3 regions of the Streptomyces sp. NBC_00523 genome follow, and region 1 is predicted to be linked to each of the others. Evidence: predicted binding sites of a transcription regulator. Region 1 holds the regulator's gene; each other region holds the start of a gene.
What was found. Region 1 encodes HrcA, which represses chaperone genes, less so after heat shock. Its sites were predicted from a motif close to TTNGCACTCNGNNNNNCNGAGTGCNAA; they were not measured.
Positions count from the first base shown of each region.

Region 1 (4,257 bases):
TGCCGTCCGTGCGGCGTCCAGTTCCTCGGCGAGCAGCCGGACCAGCCGTCCGGCGGGCAGCTCGCGGGCCATGCGGTGGCCCTGCCCGGCCCACAGCGCCATGCCCTGGGCGTCCCCGACGCGGGCGGCGGCCTTGCGCAGCACGGAGGTCATGTGGTGGACCTGGGGGTAGGCGGCGGGGGCGTACGGGCCGTGCTCGCGCACGAAGCGGTTGACCAGGCCGCGTGCCGGGCGCCCGGAGAAGGCCCTGGTCAGGGTGGTCCGGACGAACAGCGGGTTGGTCAGGGCCTGTTTGTGCAGGACGTGGGCGCCGGACTCCGGGCAGGCCAGGAAGGCGGTGCCGAGCTGGGCGGCGTCGGCGCCCGCCGCGAGGACGGCGGCGATCTGGGCGCCGCGCATCAGGCCGCCCGCGGCGACGACCGGTATCTGCACGGTCTCGCGGACCTGGGCGACCAGGCTCAGCAGCCCGGTGCCGCCGTCCTCGGTCGCCGGGTCGTCGTGGAACGTGGAGCGGTGGCCGCCCGCCTCGGTGCCCTGGGCGCAGACGGCGTCGGCCCCGGCCCACTCGGCGGCCTGGGCCTCCTCCGGCGAGGTGACCGTGACGACGGTGTACGTACCGGCGGCCGCGAACGCGTCGAGCGTGTCGCGCGAGGGGCAGCCGAAGGTGAAGGAGACGACCGGGACCGGGGCTTCGAGGAGGACGGCGAGCTTGTCCTCGTAACCGTCGTCGCCGGGGACGTCCGGGTCGCCGAGCCCGGTCTCGTAACGGCCCACCTCGTCCGCGAGCCGGTGGCGGTAGTCCTCCAGCGCGGCGGGGTCCGCCGGTTCGCACTGCGGCATGAAGAGGTTGACGCCGAAGGGCTGCCCGGTCAGGGCGCGCACCTGCTGGATCTCGTCGCGCAGGGCGTCCGCCGTCTTGTATCCGGCGGCCAGGAAGCCCAGCGCACCGGCCTCGGAGACGGCGGCGGCGAGCTGCGGGCAGGACGGACCGCCGGCCATGGGGGCCTGCACGAGGGGATACCGGCAGAGAGCGGTCAGCGCGGAGGGCATGACCGCATCGTGTCATGTCCTTCCTGTCCCGTGATGCCCGCCCCACGGCAGCGTTTTGGCCGGTCGCGGTGCGACGGTACGGGCCCGGAGGCCGGGCCCGTACCGTCGCGCCGCAAGCCGTCAGCGGCCGTTGAAGGCGTCCTTCAGGCGGGAGAACAGGCCCTGCTGGCCCGGCTGGAACTGACCGGTGGGCCGCTCCTCGCCACGCAGCTTGGACAGTTCGCGCAGCAGGCGTTCCTGCTCGGGGTCGAGCTTGACCGGAGTGGTCACCTCGACGTGCACGATCAGGTCGCCGCGTCCGCCGCCCCGCAGGTGGGTGATGCCGCGCCCGTGCAGCGGGACCGACTGGCCGGACTGGGTGCCCGGCCGGATGTCGACCTCCTCCAGGCCGTCCAGCGTCTCCAGCGGCACCTTGGTGCCGAGGGCCGCCGCCGTCATGGGGATGGTGACCGTGCAGTGCAGGTCGTCGCCGCGGCGCTGGAACACCGCGTGCGGCAGCTCGTGGATCTCGACGTAGAGGTCTCCGGCGGGGCCGCCGCCGGGGCCGACCTCGCCCTCGCCCGCGAGCTGGATGCGGGTGCCGTTGTCGACACCGGCGGGGATCTTCACGGTCAGCGTGCGCCGCGAGCGGATGCGGCCGTCACCGGCGCACTCCGGGCACGGGGTCGGCACGACCGTACCGAAGCCCTGGCACTGGGGGCAGGGGCGGGAGGTCATGACCTGGCCGAGGAAGGACCGGGTGACCTGGGAGACCTCACCGCGGCCGCGGCACATGTCGCAGGTCTGCGCCGAGGTGCCCGGGGCCGCGCCCTCGCCGCTGCACGTGGTGCAGACGACGGCGGTGTCGACCTGGATGTCCTTGGTGGTGCCGAAGGCCGCCTCGGCGAGGTCGATCTCCAGCCGGATCATGGCGTCCTGGCCGCGCCGGGTGCGCGAGCGGGGCCCGCGCTGCGACGACGTGCCGAAGAACGCGTCCATGATGTCGGAGAAGTTGCCGAAGCCGCCCTGGCCGAAGCCGCCCGCACCGGCGCCGCCGGACTGCGAGAGCGGGTCTCCGCCGAGGTCGTAGACCTGCTTCTTCTGCGCGTCCGACAGGACCTCGTAAGCGGCGTTGATCTCCTTGAACCGCTCCTGGGTCTTCGGATCGGGGTTGACGTCCGGGTGCAGCTCGCGGGCGAGCCTCCGGAATGCCTTCTTGATCTCGTCCTGGGAAGCGTCGCGGCGCACGCCGAGTACGGCGTAGTAGTCCGTGGCCACTTACGACTCCGCCAGGATCTGTCCGACGTAACGTGCCACTGCGCGTACCGCTCCCATCGTTCCGGGGTAGTCCATGCGGGTCGGTCCGACCACGCCGAGTTTGGCGACTGCCTCGTCGCCCGAACCGTAGCCGACCGCGACGACGGACGTGGAGTTGAGGCCCTCGTGGGCGTTCTCGTGCCCGATGCGTACGGTCATGCCCGAGTCCTTGGCCTCGCCGAGCAGCTTCAGCAGCACGACCTGTTCCTCCAGTGCTTCGAGCACCGGCCGGATCATCACAGGGAAGTCGTGTCCGAAGCGGGTGAGGTTGGAGGTGCCGCCGATCATCAGCCGCTCCTCCGTCTCCTCGACAAGCGTTTCGAGCAGGATCGAGAGGACGGTGGACACGGTTCCCCGGTCCTCGCTCTCGAAGGATTCCGGCAGGTCCTGCACCAGCTGCGGGACGTCGGCGAACCGGCGCCCCACCACCCGGCTGTTGAGCCGGGCCCGCAGATCGGCGAGCGAGGTCTCGCCGAACGGCGCCGGGCAGTCCACCAGCCGCTGTTCGACCCGTCCGGTGTCCGTGATCAGCACGAGCATCAGCCGCGCCGGGGCCAGGGACAGCAGCTCCACGTGCCGCACCGTCGAACGGGTCAGCGAGGGGTACTGCACGACGGCGACCTGCCGGGTCAGCTGCGCGAGCAGCCGTACGGTGCGGCCCACGACGTCGTCCAGGTCGACCGCGCCGTCGAGGAAGTTCTGAATGGCGCGGCGCTCGGGCGAGGAGAGGGGCTTGACGCCCGCCAGCTTGTCCACGAAGAGCCGGTAGCCCTTGTCCGTCGGGATGCGCCCGGCGCTGGTGTGGGGCTGGGCGATGAAGCCCTCCTCCTCCAGCACCGCCATGTCGTTGCGGACGGTCGCCGGGGAGACCCCCAGCTTGTGCCGCTCCGTGAGCGCCTTGGAGCCGACGGGCTCCTCGGTCCCGACGTAGTCCTGGACGATCGCGCGCAGCACTTCGAGTCTGCGTTCGCTGAGCATCGCGCGCACACCTCCAGCTGTCCACGTCGGTGTTCCCGGGCCGTTCCCGGGATTCCTCCTGGCACTCGGTGCGTACGAGTGCCAGCGATCCCCGGCCAGTGTACGGCGACGGGGTGGTGCCCTAGCAAGGGCGACCGGCCACGCTACCTCGCTGCCGCGCAGGTCGCTGCCGATAGCGTCGCCGTATGGATGCCTCTTGGGAAGACTTCGGATGGGAGCGGCTGGGTCACGGAACGGGCCGCCGGCGCCTTCCGGTCTGGGACGCGACGGCCCTGCTGGTGGCCGGTCCGGACGGGGTGCTGCTCTGTGACACCGGTGCGTCACTGCGCGAGGGCGTGGAACTGCGCACCCAGGCCGAGGCGCTGCTCGGCCGGAGGGTGACGCACATCGCACTCAGTCACCCCCACTTCGACCATGTGCTGGGCACGGCCGCGTTCGCCGGGGCCCGGGTGTACGGCTCCGAGGGCACGGCGGAACTGCTGCGTCACGGGGCCGGTGAGCTGTACGCGGACGCGGTGGCCCAAGGCCTGCCCGAGGCGGACGCGGCCGAGTCCGCCGATGTGCTGGTGGCCCCGCGCCACGAGGTGCGCGGGGAGCTGACGGTGGACCTGGGCGGCGGCCGGGAGGTGGTCCTGGTGAACGTGGGCGCGGCGCACAGCGGCCACGACCTGGCAGTGCTGGTCCCGGGCTCCCCCGCGCTGGTGTTCTGCGGGGACCTGGTCGAGGAGTCGGGCGAGCCCCAGGCCGGTCCGGACGCCAGCCCCGCGCGCTGGCCGGCCGCGCTGGACCGGCTGCTGGAGCTGGGCGGGGACGGCGCGTTGTACGTACCGGGGCACGGGGCGGTGGTGGACGCGGCGTTCGTCCGGGCCCAGCGGGCCGCACTGGCTGGGCGGTTCGGCGTGTCGTAGGTCGTCCCCCGCTTATCGTCGTGCG
Region 1 is NZ_CP107836.1:2,335,024-2,339,280, forward strand. Features, by position in the region: gene OHS17_RS10585 (nitronate monooxygenase) at 1-1,050, opposite strand, end outside; gene dnaJ (molecular chaperone DnaJ) at 1,171-2,307, opposite strand; gene hrcA (heat-inducible transcriptional repressor HrcA) at 2,308-3,324, opposite strand; gene OHS17_RS10600 (MBL fold metallo-hydrolase) at 3,510-4,232, shown strand.

Region 2 (4,257 bases), 2.1 Mb from region 1:
GCGGTGTCGTAGCCGATGCCCCGTCACGTACTGGCAGGATCCGGCGCCATGCAGCCAGTACGACAAAAGGACAAATTGGCCATGAATGGGCGTGAAACGGGTCCGGCGACGGGCGGGCGGCAGCGGGTACGGAGTCGCCTGCGACGCAGGCCGGGTTACGCGGTCCTCGCCGCGCTCCTGGTCGCCGCCGCCGCGTCCGGCTGCGCGGCCGGGGAGGACTCGGGCGCCGCGGCCCGGAGCGCGAAGGCCCAGGCGGGGCAGCCGGGCGCCCCGGCGGGACAGCCGGGCGCGCAGGCGGAACCGGCGGCCGGGGCGCTCGGCACCCGTGCGGCGCAGGCGGAGCGGGCCAGGCTCGCGCAGGCCGCCCGCGCGGTCGCCGCCAAGAAGTGGGACCTGGCGGCCACGCCGCTCGCGGCGCCCGTACCGCCCGCGAAGAAGCCGCACATCGCCACCCGCAAGGGCTTCGAGGTCGAGGGCCAGGACGACTCGCTGCCGCCGGTCTTCACCCGGGTCCCCACCACGGACAAGGTCGTCTTCCTGACCATGGACGACGGGGACGACAAGGACCCCGAGCTGCTGAAGATGATGGCGGAGCTGAACATCCCGTACAGCGCCTTCCTCACCGACTACCTGGTGCGCGACGACTACACGTACTTCGAGGACGCCCAGTCCCGGGGGACCGTGATCGGCAACCACACGCTCAACCACCGCTACCTGCCGGGCCTCTCGCGCGACGAGCAGAAGCGCGAGATCTGCGGCCAGCAGGACATCCTGGAGAAGCAGTTCGGCAAGCGGCCCCGGCTCTTCCGGCCGCCGTACGGCAACTACAACACCGACACGCTGAAGATCGCCAAGTCCTGCGGCATCACCGCCGTGCCGCTGTGGGAGGCGGAGGCGTTCCCCGACCGCATGGAGTGGCGCGAGGAGGACCAGAAGCTGCACCCCGGCGACATCATCCTCACCCATTTCCGGGGCAAGGCGGACTGGAAGGGGAGCATGCCCGACCTGGTCCGGTCCGTCATGAAGGTCATCACGGACCAGGGTTACTCGGTGGCCCGCCTGGAGGACTACGTTTAGGAGGCGGCGTACGCACGGGCGTCCCCGGGCTCCGGGTGCGCGTCCTCGTAGGCGCTGTGCCAGGCCCTCAGCGTGAGCACCAGCAGCAGGCATACGCCGATCAGCTGGACGACGCCCGCGATCGGCAGCCCGTGGCGCAGCAGCACCACGCCGATCACACAGGCCGCCGCGGTGAGGGCGGCGAGGACGAGAGTGCCGGACCAGTCCATCCCGGGCGGTCCGGCCTCCGCCATGTCCGGGTTCGGCGGCCGGGGGGCGGAGCCCGTGTACGCCCAGAGGGCGATCCCGCTGAGCAGCGTCTCCAGCGCGATGAGCAGTACCCCGAGCACCGCGTCGAGGCAGCCGGTCACCACCGGGCCGGGGCGCGGTGGGGCCGAACGGTCGGAGGGTCGTATGCGCATGACGCCACCGTCCACCTGGAACGGTCCGGGTGGTCCCCGCGTTGTCCCTACGGTGTCCGGAACGTTGCACGGCCGCAGCCGTACGGAGGGGCGGGCGCCCACGTACGCCACGAGGGGCGTGAATTGGCACTCCGCTTGACCGAGTGCTAATCGCGGTCATAGTCTCAGTGCTGGCACTCCCTACTGGAGAGTGCCAGCAGTACTGTGCGACCGGCAGGTCCGGCACCCGCGACGACGGGCCACCTGGTCGCCGACCCAAAGACTGTTAAACCCCGTGAGATCTCCGAAGGGGGAGACCGGATCGTGTCGACCGCCAGCTCCAAGGTTGCGATCAAGCCGCTCGAGGACCGCATTGTGGTCCAGCCGCTCGACGCCGAGCAGACCACGGCCTCCGGCCTGGTTATCCCGGACACCGCCAAGGAGAAGCCCCAGGAGGGCGTCGTCCTGGCCGTGGGCCCGGGCCGCTTCGAGAACGGCGAGCGCCTGCCGCTCGACGTCAAGACCGGCGATGTCGTGCTGTACAGCAAGTACGGCGGCACCGAGGTGAAGTACAACGGCGAGGAGTACCTCGTCCTCTCGGCGCGCGACGTCCTCGCGATCATCGAGAAGTAATTCACCCACGTTTGCTTCTGTTCTGCGCCCCTGGCCCCCTGCGACATCACTAGCCGGGCGGCAGGGGCGCAGTTCTTGTTTTTGAGAGGAACAGTTCAGCTCCATGGCGAAGATCCTGAAGTTCGACGAGGACGCCCGTCGCGCCCTTGAGCGCGGCGTCAACAAGCTTGCCGACACGGTCAAGGTGACGATCGGCCCCAAGGGCCGCAACGTCGTCATCGACAAGAAGTTCGGTGCCCCCACCATCACCAACGACGGTGTCACCATCGCGCGCGAGGTCGAGCTGGACGACCCGTACGAGAACCTCGGCGCCCAGCTGGTGAAGGAGGTCGCCACCAAGACGAACGACGTCGCGGGTGACGGCACCACCACCGCCACCGTCCTGGCCCAGGCGCTCGTCCGCGAGGGTCTGCGCAACGTCGCCGCCGGCGCCTCCCCGGCCGCCCTGAAGAAGGGCATCGACGCCGCGGTCAAGGCCGTGTCCGAGGAGCTCCTCGCGACCGCCCGCCCGATCGACGACAAGTCCGACATCGCCGCCGTCGCCGCGCTCTCCGCGCAGGACCCGCAGGTCGGCGAGCTCATCGCGGACGCGATGGACAAGGTCGGCAAGGACGGTGTCATCACCGTCGAGGAGTCCAACACCTTCGGTCTGGACCTCGACTTCACCGAGGGCATGGCCTTCGACAAGGGCTACCTGTCCCCGTACATGGTGACCGACCAGGAGCGTATGGAGGCCGTCCTCGACGACCCGTACATCCTGATCCACCAGGGCAAGATCGGCTCGATCCAGGAGCTGCTGCCGCTCCTGGAGAAGGTCATTCAGTCCGGTGGCTCCAAGCCGCTGCTGATCATCGCCGAGGACGTCGAGGGCGAGGCCCTGTCGACCCTGGTCGTCAACAAGATCCGCGGCACGTTCAACGCCGTCGCCGTCAAGGCGCCGGGCTTCGGTGACCGCCGCAAGGCCATGCTCGGCGACATCGCCACCCTCACCGGTGCGACCGTCATCGCCGAGGAGGTCGGCCTCAAGCTCGACCAGGCCGGTCTGGACGTGCTGGGCACCGCCCGCCGCGTGACCGTCACCAAGGACGACACCACCATCGTCGACGGTGGCGGCAAGTCCGACGAGGTCGCCGGCCGCGTCAACCAGATCAAGGCCGAGATCGACGCCACGGACTCCGACTGGGACCGCGAGAAGCTCCAGGAGCGCCTGGCGAAGCTGGCCGGCGGGGTCTGCGTGATCCGCGTCGGTGCGGCCACCGAGGTCGAGCTCAAGGAGAAGAAGCACCGTCTGGAGGACGCCATCTCCGCGACCCGCGCCGCGGTCGAGGAGGGCATCGTCTCCGGTGGTGGCTCCGCCATCGTCCACGCCGTCAAGGTCCTCGAGGGCAACCTCGGCAAGACCGGCGACGAGGCCACCGGTGTCGCGGTCGTCCGCCGCGCCGCCGTCGAGCCGCTGCGCTGGATCGCCGAGAACGCCGGCCTGGAGGGCTACGTCATCACCTCCAAGGTCTCCGAGCTCGACAAGGGCCAGGGCTTCAACGCCGCCACCGGCGAGTACGGCGACCTGGTCAAGGCCGGCGTCATCGACCCGGTCAAGGTCACCCGCTCCGCCCTGGAGAACGCCGCGTCCATCGCGTCGCTGCTGCTCACGACCGAGACCCTGGTCGTCGAGAAGCCGGCCGAGGAAGAGCCGGAGGCCGCGGGCCACGGCCACGGCCACTCGCACTAGCGGTTGGCTCAGAGAGGCCCGGCACCCCGCGAGGGGGCCGGGCCTCTCTGCTTGCGCGGGGGCTTCGTCATGGCTGCACCCGACAAAGATGTGGCGGACGTCTTTGCCCAGGACCCCACGCATGTGTCGGCTCTCGACGAGGAGACTCTGCAGAGTCGGGGACGGAGCATCCCCGCACCACTTCTGCAGAAGGACGGGCATGACTCTCGACGGCAAGAAGGTCCTGGTCCTCGGTGTCCTCACCGAACCCTCGATGGGCTTCCAGATCGCGAAATCCGTCATGGACCGCGGCGGCGACGTCATCGTGGCGAACGCCCCGGGCCGTCCCAGCAGCATCATGAAGCGGATCGTGACCCGCCTGCCGAAGCCACCGGTCGACTGCCTGGAAGCCGACATCACCAACGACGAGGACCTCGCGGAGCTGGCCCGGAACATCGG
Region 2 is NZ_CP107836.1:4,465,882-4,470,138, forward strand. Features, by position in the region: gene OHS17_RS20480 (polysaccharide deacetylase family protein) at 49-1,077, shown strand; gene OHS17_RS20485 (DUF6234 family protein) at 1,074-1,478, opposite strand; gene groES (co-chaperone GroES) at 1,782-2,090, shown strand; gene groL (chaperonin GroEL) at 2,194-3,819, shown strand; gene fabI (enoyl-ACP reductase FabI) at 4,019-4,257, shown strand, end outside.
Region 2: groES (co-chaperone GroES) is a predicted target of HrcA. The motif match lies at 1,602-1,628, and genes of this name have one in related genera.

Region 3 (4,257 bases), 1.7 Mb from region 1:
TCGGCGACCCGCTGGGCGAGGGCTGGGGGTTCGTCAACGTCAACCTGCGTCCGTACTACGGCGAGGGTTCCAAGACGCTCGCGTACGAGATCTGCGAGCAGCTCGGCTGGCAGCTGCCCGACCAGATCGTCATCCCGATCGCGTCCGGCTCGCAGCTCACGAAGATCGACAAGGGCCTCCAGGAGCTGATCAAGCTCGGCCTGGTCGAGGACAAGCCGTACAAGATCTTCGGCGCCCAGGCCGAGGGCTGCTCCCCGGTCTCCACCGCCTTCAAGGCCGGTCACGACGTGGTCCGCCCGCAGAAGCCGAACACGATCGCCAAGTCCCTCGCGATCGGCAACCCGGCCGACGGCCCGTACGTCCTGGACATCGCCCGCCGCACCGGCGGCGCCGTCGAGGACGTCAACGACGAGCAGGTCGTGGACGCGATCAAGCTGCTGGCCCGCACCGAGGGCATCTTCGCCGAGACGGCGGGCGGGGTGACGGTCGGCGTGACGAAGAAGCTGATCGACGCGGGCCTGCTCGACCCGGCGCTCACCACCGTCGTCCTGAACACGGGTGACGGCCTCAAGACGCTGGACGCGGTGGCCGACACCTCGCAGGCGACCGCCACGATCCGCCCGAGCCTGGACGCCTTCCGCGCCGCCGGACTCGCCACCAGCTGACCACCCGAGACTTCAGGAAGGCACCGCCATGAGCGTCAAGGTCCGCATTCCCACCATCCTCCGCACCTACACCGGCGGCCAGGCCGAGGTTCCGGCCGAGGGTGCGACCCTCTCCGAGGTCATCGCCTCGCTGGAGAAGGACCACCCGGGCATCGCCGCCCGCGTGCTGGACGACCAGGGCAAGCTGCGCCGCTTCGTCAACGTGTACGTCAACGACGACGACGTGCGTTTTGAAGGCGGCCTGGACGCGGCCACCCCGGACGGTGCCGGCGTCTCGATCATCCCCGCGGTGGCCGGCGGCTGCTGAGCCCAAAGCTCCGTAGCGTCACCGCAATTGCCCCCTCCGCGAGAGAAGCGGAGGGGGCAATTCTGCATGGTTGAGCGGGGTAGAGTGTGGGAAGTCCCCTTCGCTGCCCGTGCCCCTCGCATATGAGAATGCGCCGCGCCACGATCAGAAGCAGCCAATGTGCCTGCGCCTCTTGCGCCTTAAGTCGCCTTTGTCGGGCCCGACTTGCCCCGCAAACTCATGAATTCCTCATATTCGGGCGATCGGCGCTGCGCAGAATTGTCGTCCGATTGACCTGTTGCACAGGGCAGTTGGGCAGATACATTCAGCCGCGGTCGACGCGCTTCGGCGCACACACGTTACAGGGGAGTTAGGCATGGCTCAGGGCACCGTCAAGTGGTTCAACGCGGAGAAGGGGTACGGCTTCATCGCGGTCGACGGTGGTGCGGATGTATTCGTCCACTACAGCGCGATCCAGATGGACGGGTACCGCACCCTCGAAGAAGGTCAGCGGGTCGAGTTCGAGATCTCGCAGGGCCAGAAGGGGCCGCAGGCGGACATGGTCAAGCTCGCCGTCGGCTGAGCCCGGCACGGCACGTCGGCCGCGACGCCACGCACGTACGAAGGGTCCGTACCTAGGGGTACGGGCCCTTCGCGTTGCCCAGGTGCGTCCTGGGGTCGCCGGGGTTGTCCACACTCCGGCCGGGGGCGCTTGCACTCTCGGGGGTCGAGTGCTAATCATTGGGCTTAGCACTCTCCAGGTGAGAGTGACAGAATTTTGGACCGGGCCGGTGAGGCCCGCAGGCCAGGCGGGAAGGAACCGCAGGGCACGCAGGCCGTCCGTCGCGGGCGCCACTCGGTCCGGAGCAATCCACCCCTGTCCGGGAGGACCACTTCACATGGCCAAGATCATCGCGTTCGACGAGGAGGCCCGGCGCGGTCTCGAGCGCGGCATGAACCAGCTCGCCGACGCCGTCAAGGTCACCCTTGGCCCCAAGGGCCGCAACGTCGTCCTCGAGAAGAAGTGGGGCGCCCCCACGATCACCAACGATGGTGTTTCCATCGCCAAGGAGATCGAGCTGGAGGACCCGTACGAGAAGATCGGTGCGGAGCTGGTCAAGGAGGTCGCCAAGAAGACGGACGACGTCGCCGGCGACGGTACGACCACCGCCACCGTTCTCGCCCAGGCGCTCGTCCGCGAGGGCCTGCGCAACGTGGCCGCGGGTGCGAACCCGATGGCTCTCAAGCGGGGCATCGAGAAGGCCGTCGAGGCCGTCTCCGCCGCCCTCCTGGAGCAGGCCAAGGACGTGGAGACCAAGGAGCAGATCGCTTCGACCGCCTCCATCTCCGCCGCCGACACCCAGATCGGCGAGCTCATCGCCGAGGCCATGGACAAGGTCGGCAAGGAAGGCGTCATCACCGTCGAGGAGTCCCAGACCTTCGGTCTGGAGCTGGAGCTCACCGAGGGTATGCGCTTCGACAAGGGCTACATCTCGGCGTACTTCGCCACCGACATGGAGCGCATGGAGTCGTCCCTGGACGACCCGTACATCCTGATCGTCAACTCCAAGGTCAGCAACGTGAAGGACCTCCTTCCGCTGCTGGAGAAGGTCATGCAGTCCGGCAAGCCGCTGCTGATCATCGCCGAGGACGTCGAGGGCGAGGCCCTGTCGACCCTGGTCGTCAACAAGATCCGCGGCACCTTCAAGTCCGTCGCCGTCAAGGCCCCGGGCTTCGGCGACCGCCGCAAGGCCATGCTCGGTGACATCGCCATCCTCACGGGCGGCACCGTCATCTCCGAGGAGGTCGGCCTCAAGCTGGAGAACGCCGGTCTCGACCTGCTCGGCCGCGCCCGCAAGGTCGTCATCACCAAGGACGAGACGACGATCGTCGACGGCGCCGGTGACAGCGACCAGGTCCAGGGCCGCGTCAACCAGATCCGTGCCGAGATCGAGAACTCCGACTCGGACTACGACCGCGAGAAGCTCCAGGAGCGCCTGGCGAAGCTGGCCGGCGGCGTGGCGGTCATCAAGGCCGGTGCCGCCACCGAGGTCGAGCTCAAGGAGCGCAAGCACCGCATCGAGGACGCGGTGCGCAACGCCAAGGCCGCCGTCGAGGAGGGCATCGTCGCCGGTGGTGGCGTGGCTCTGCTCCAGGCCTCGGCCGTCTTCGAGAAGCTGGAGCTCTCGGGCGACGAGGCGACCGGCGCCAACGCCGTCAAGCTCGCGCTGGAGGCCCCGCTGAAGCAGATCGCCGTCAACGGTGGTCTCGAGGGTGGCGTCGTCGTGGAGAAGGTGCGCAACCTGGCCGTCGGCCACGGTCTGAACGCCGCGACCGGCGAGTACGTCGACATGATCGCCGAGGGCATCCTCGACCCGGCGAAGGTCACGCGTTCCGCGCTGCAGAACGCCGCGTCGATCGCCGCGCTGTTCCTCACCACCGAGGCCGTCATCGCTGACAAGCCGGAGAAGGCCGCCGCGGCCGCTCCGGGCGGCATGCCGGGCGGTGACATGGACTTCTGATCCTGACGGATCGGCAGTTCCAGCAGTACCGAGCACCGGCCCCCGGGGATGCGTCCCCGGGGGCCGGTGTCTTTGTGTGTACGTGTACGCGTGGGAGCTCAGCCCGCGTCGAGGCCGTCCACGAGGCGGGTGAGGAAGCGGTCGAACATCGCGTCCGGGGTGACCGGCCGCCCCGCCGTCGCCAGCGCGTCCGCGAGCTCCGGATGGCTGCCGTCCGCCGCGACCTCCGCCAGATACACCGCCTCGGCGGCCGCCCGCCCGGGGTCCTGGGCCGCGCGGGCCTGGCCGACCTCGTAGGCCACATGGGCCGCCACGAAGGACGTGAGCTGGGCGAAGATCTCCAGCCGGGCCGCCCCGTCGAGCCCGATGGGCCGCAGCGCCGCGAGGGCGTGCTCCACGAAGGCGAGCGTGCGGGGGCCCAGGGTGCGGCGGGCCTGCACGGCGGCGGGCAGCCAGGGGTGGCGGAGCATGTTCGCGCGCTGGTGGCGGCCGATGGTCTTGAGGTCGGCGCGCCAGTCGCCGGTGAGCGGGCCGTCCGTCGGCAGCTCACCGGAGACGTGGTCGATCATCAGGTCGAGCAGCGTCTCCTTGTCGGGGGCGTAGCTGTACAGCGACATGACGCCGGCGCCCACCTCCGCGGCGACCCGCCGCATGGTGACCGCGTCGATGCCCTCGGCGTCCGCGACGGCGACCGCGGCGGCCGTGATCGCCTCGCGGCTGAACGCGGGTCTGCGGCCGCGCCGGGGCCGGTCCTGCTCCCGCCAGAGAACGCGTGGATCGATGC
Region 3 is NZ_CP107836.1:4,042,240-4,046,496, forward strand. Features, by position in the region: gene thrC (threonine synthase) at 1-665, shown strand, start outside; gene OHS17_RS18300 (MoaD/ThiS family protein) at 694-972, shown strand; gene OHS17_RS18305 (cold-shock protein) at 1,328-1,534, shown strand; gene groL (chaperonin GroEL) at 1,851-3,473, shown strand; gene OHS17_RS18315 (TetR/AcrR family transcriptional regulator C-terminal domain-containing protein) at 3,572-4,257, opposite strand, start outside.
Region 3: groL (chaperonin GroEL) is a predicted target of HrcA. The motif match lies at 1,663-1,689, and genes of this name have one in related genera.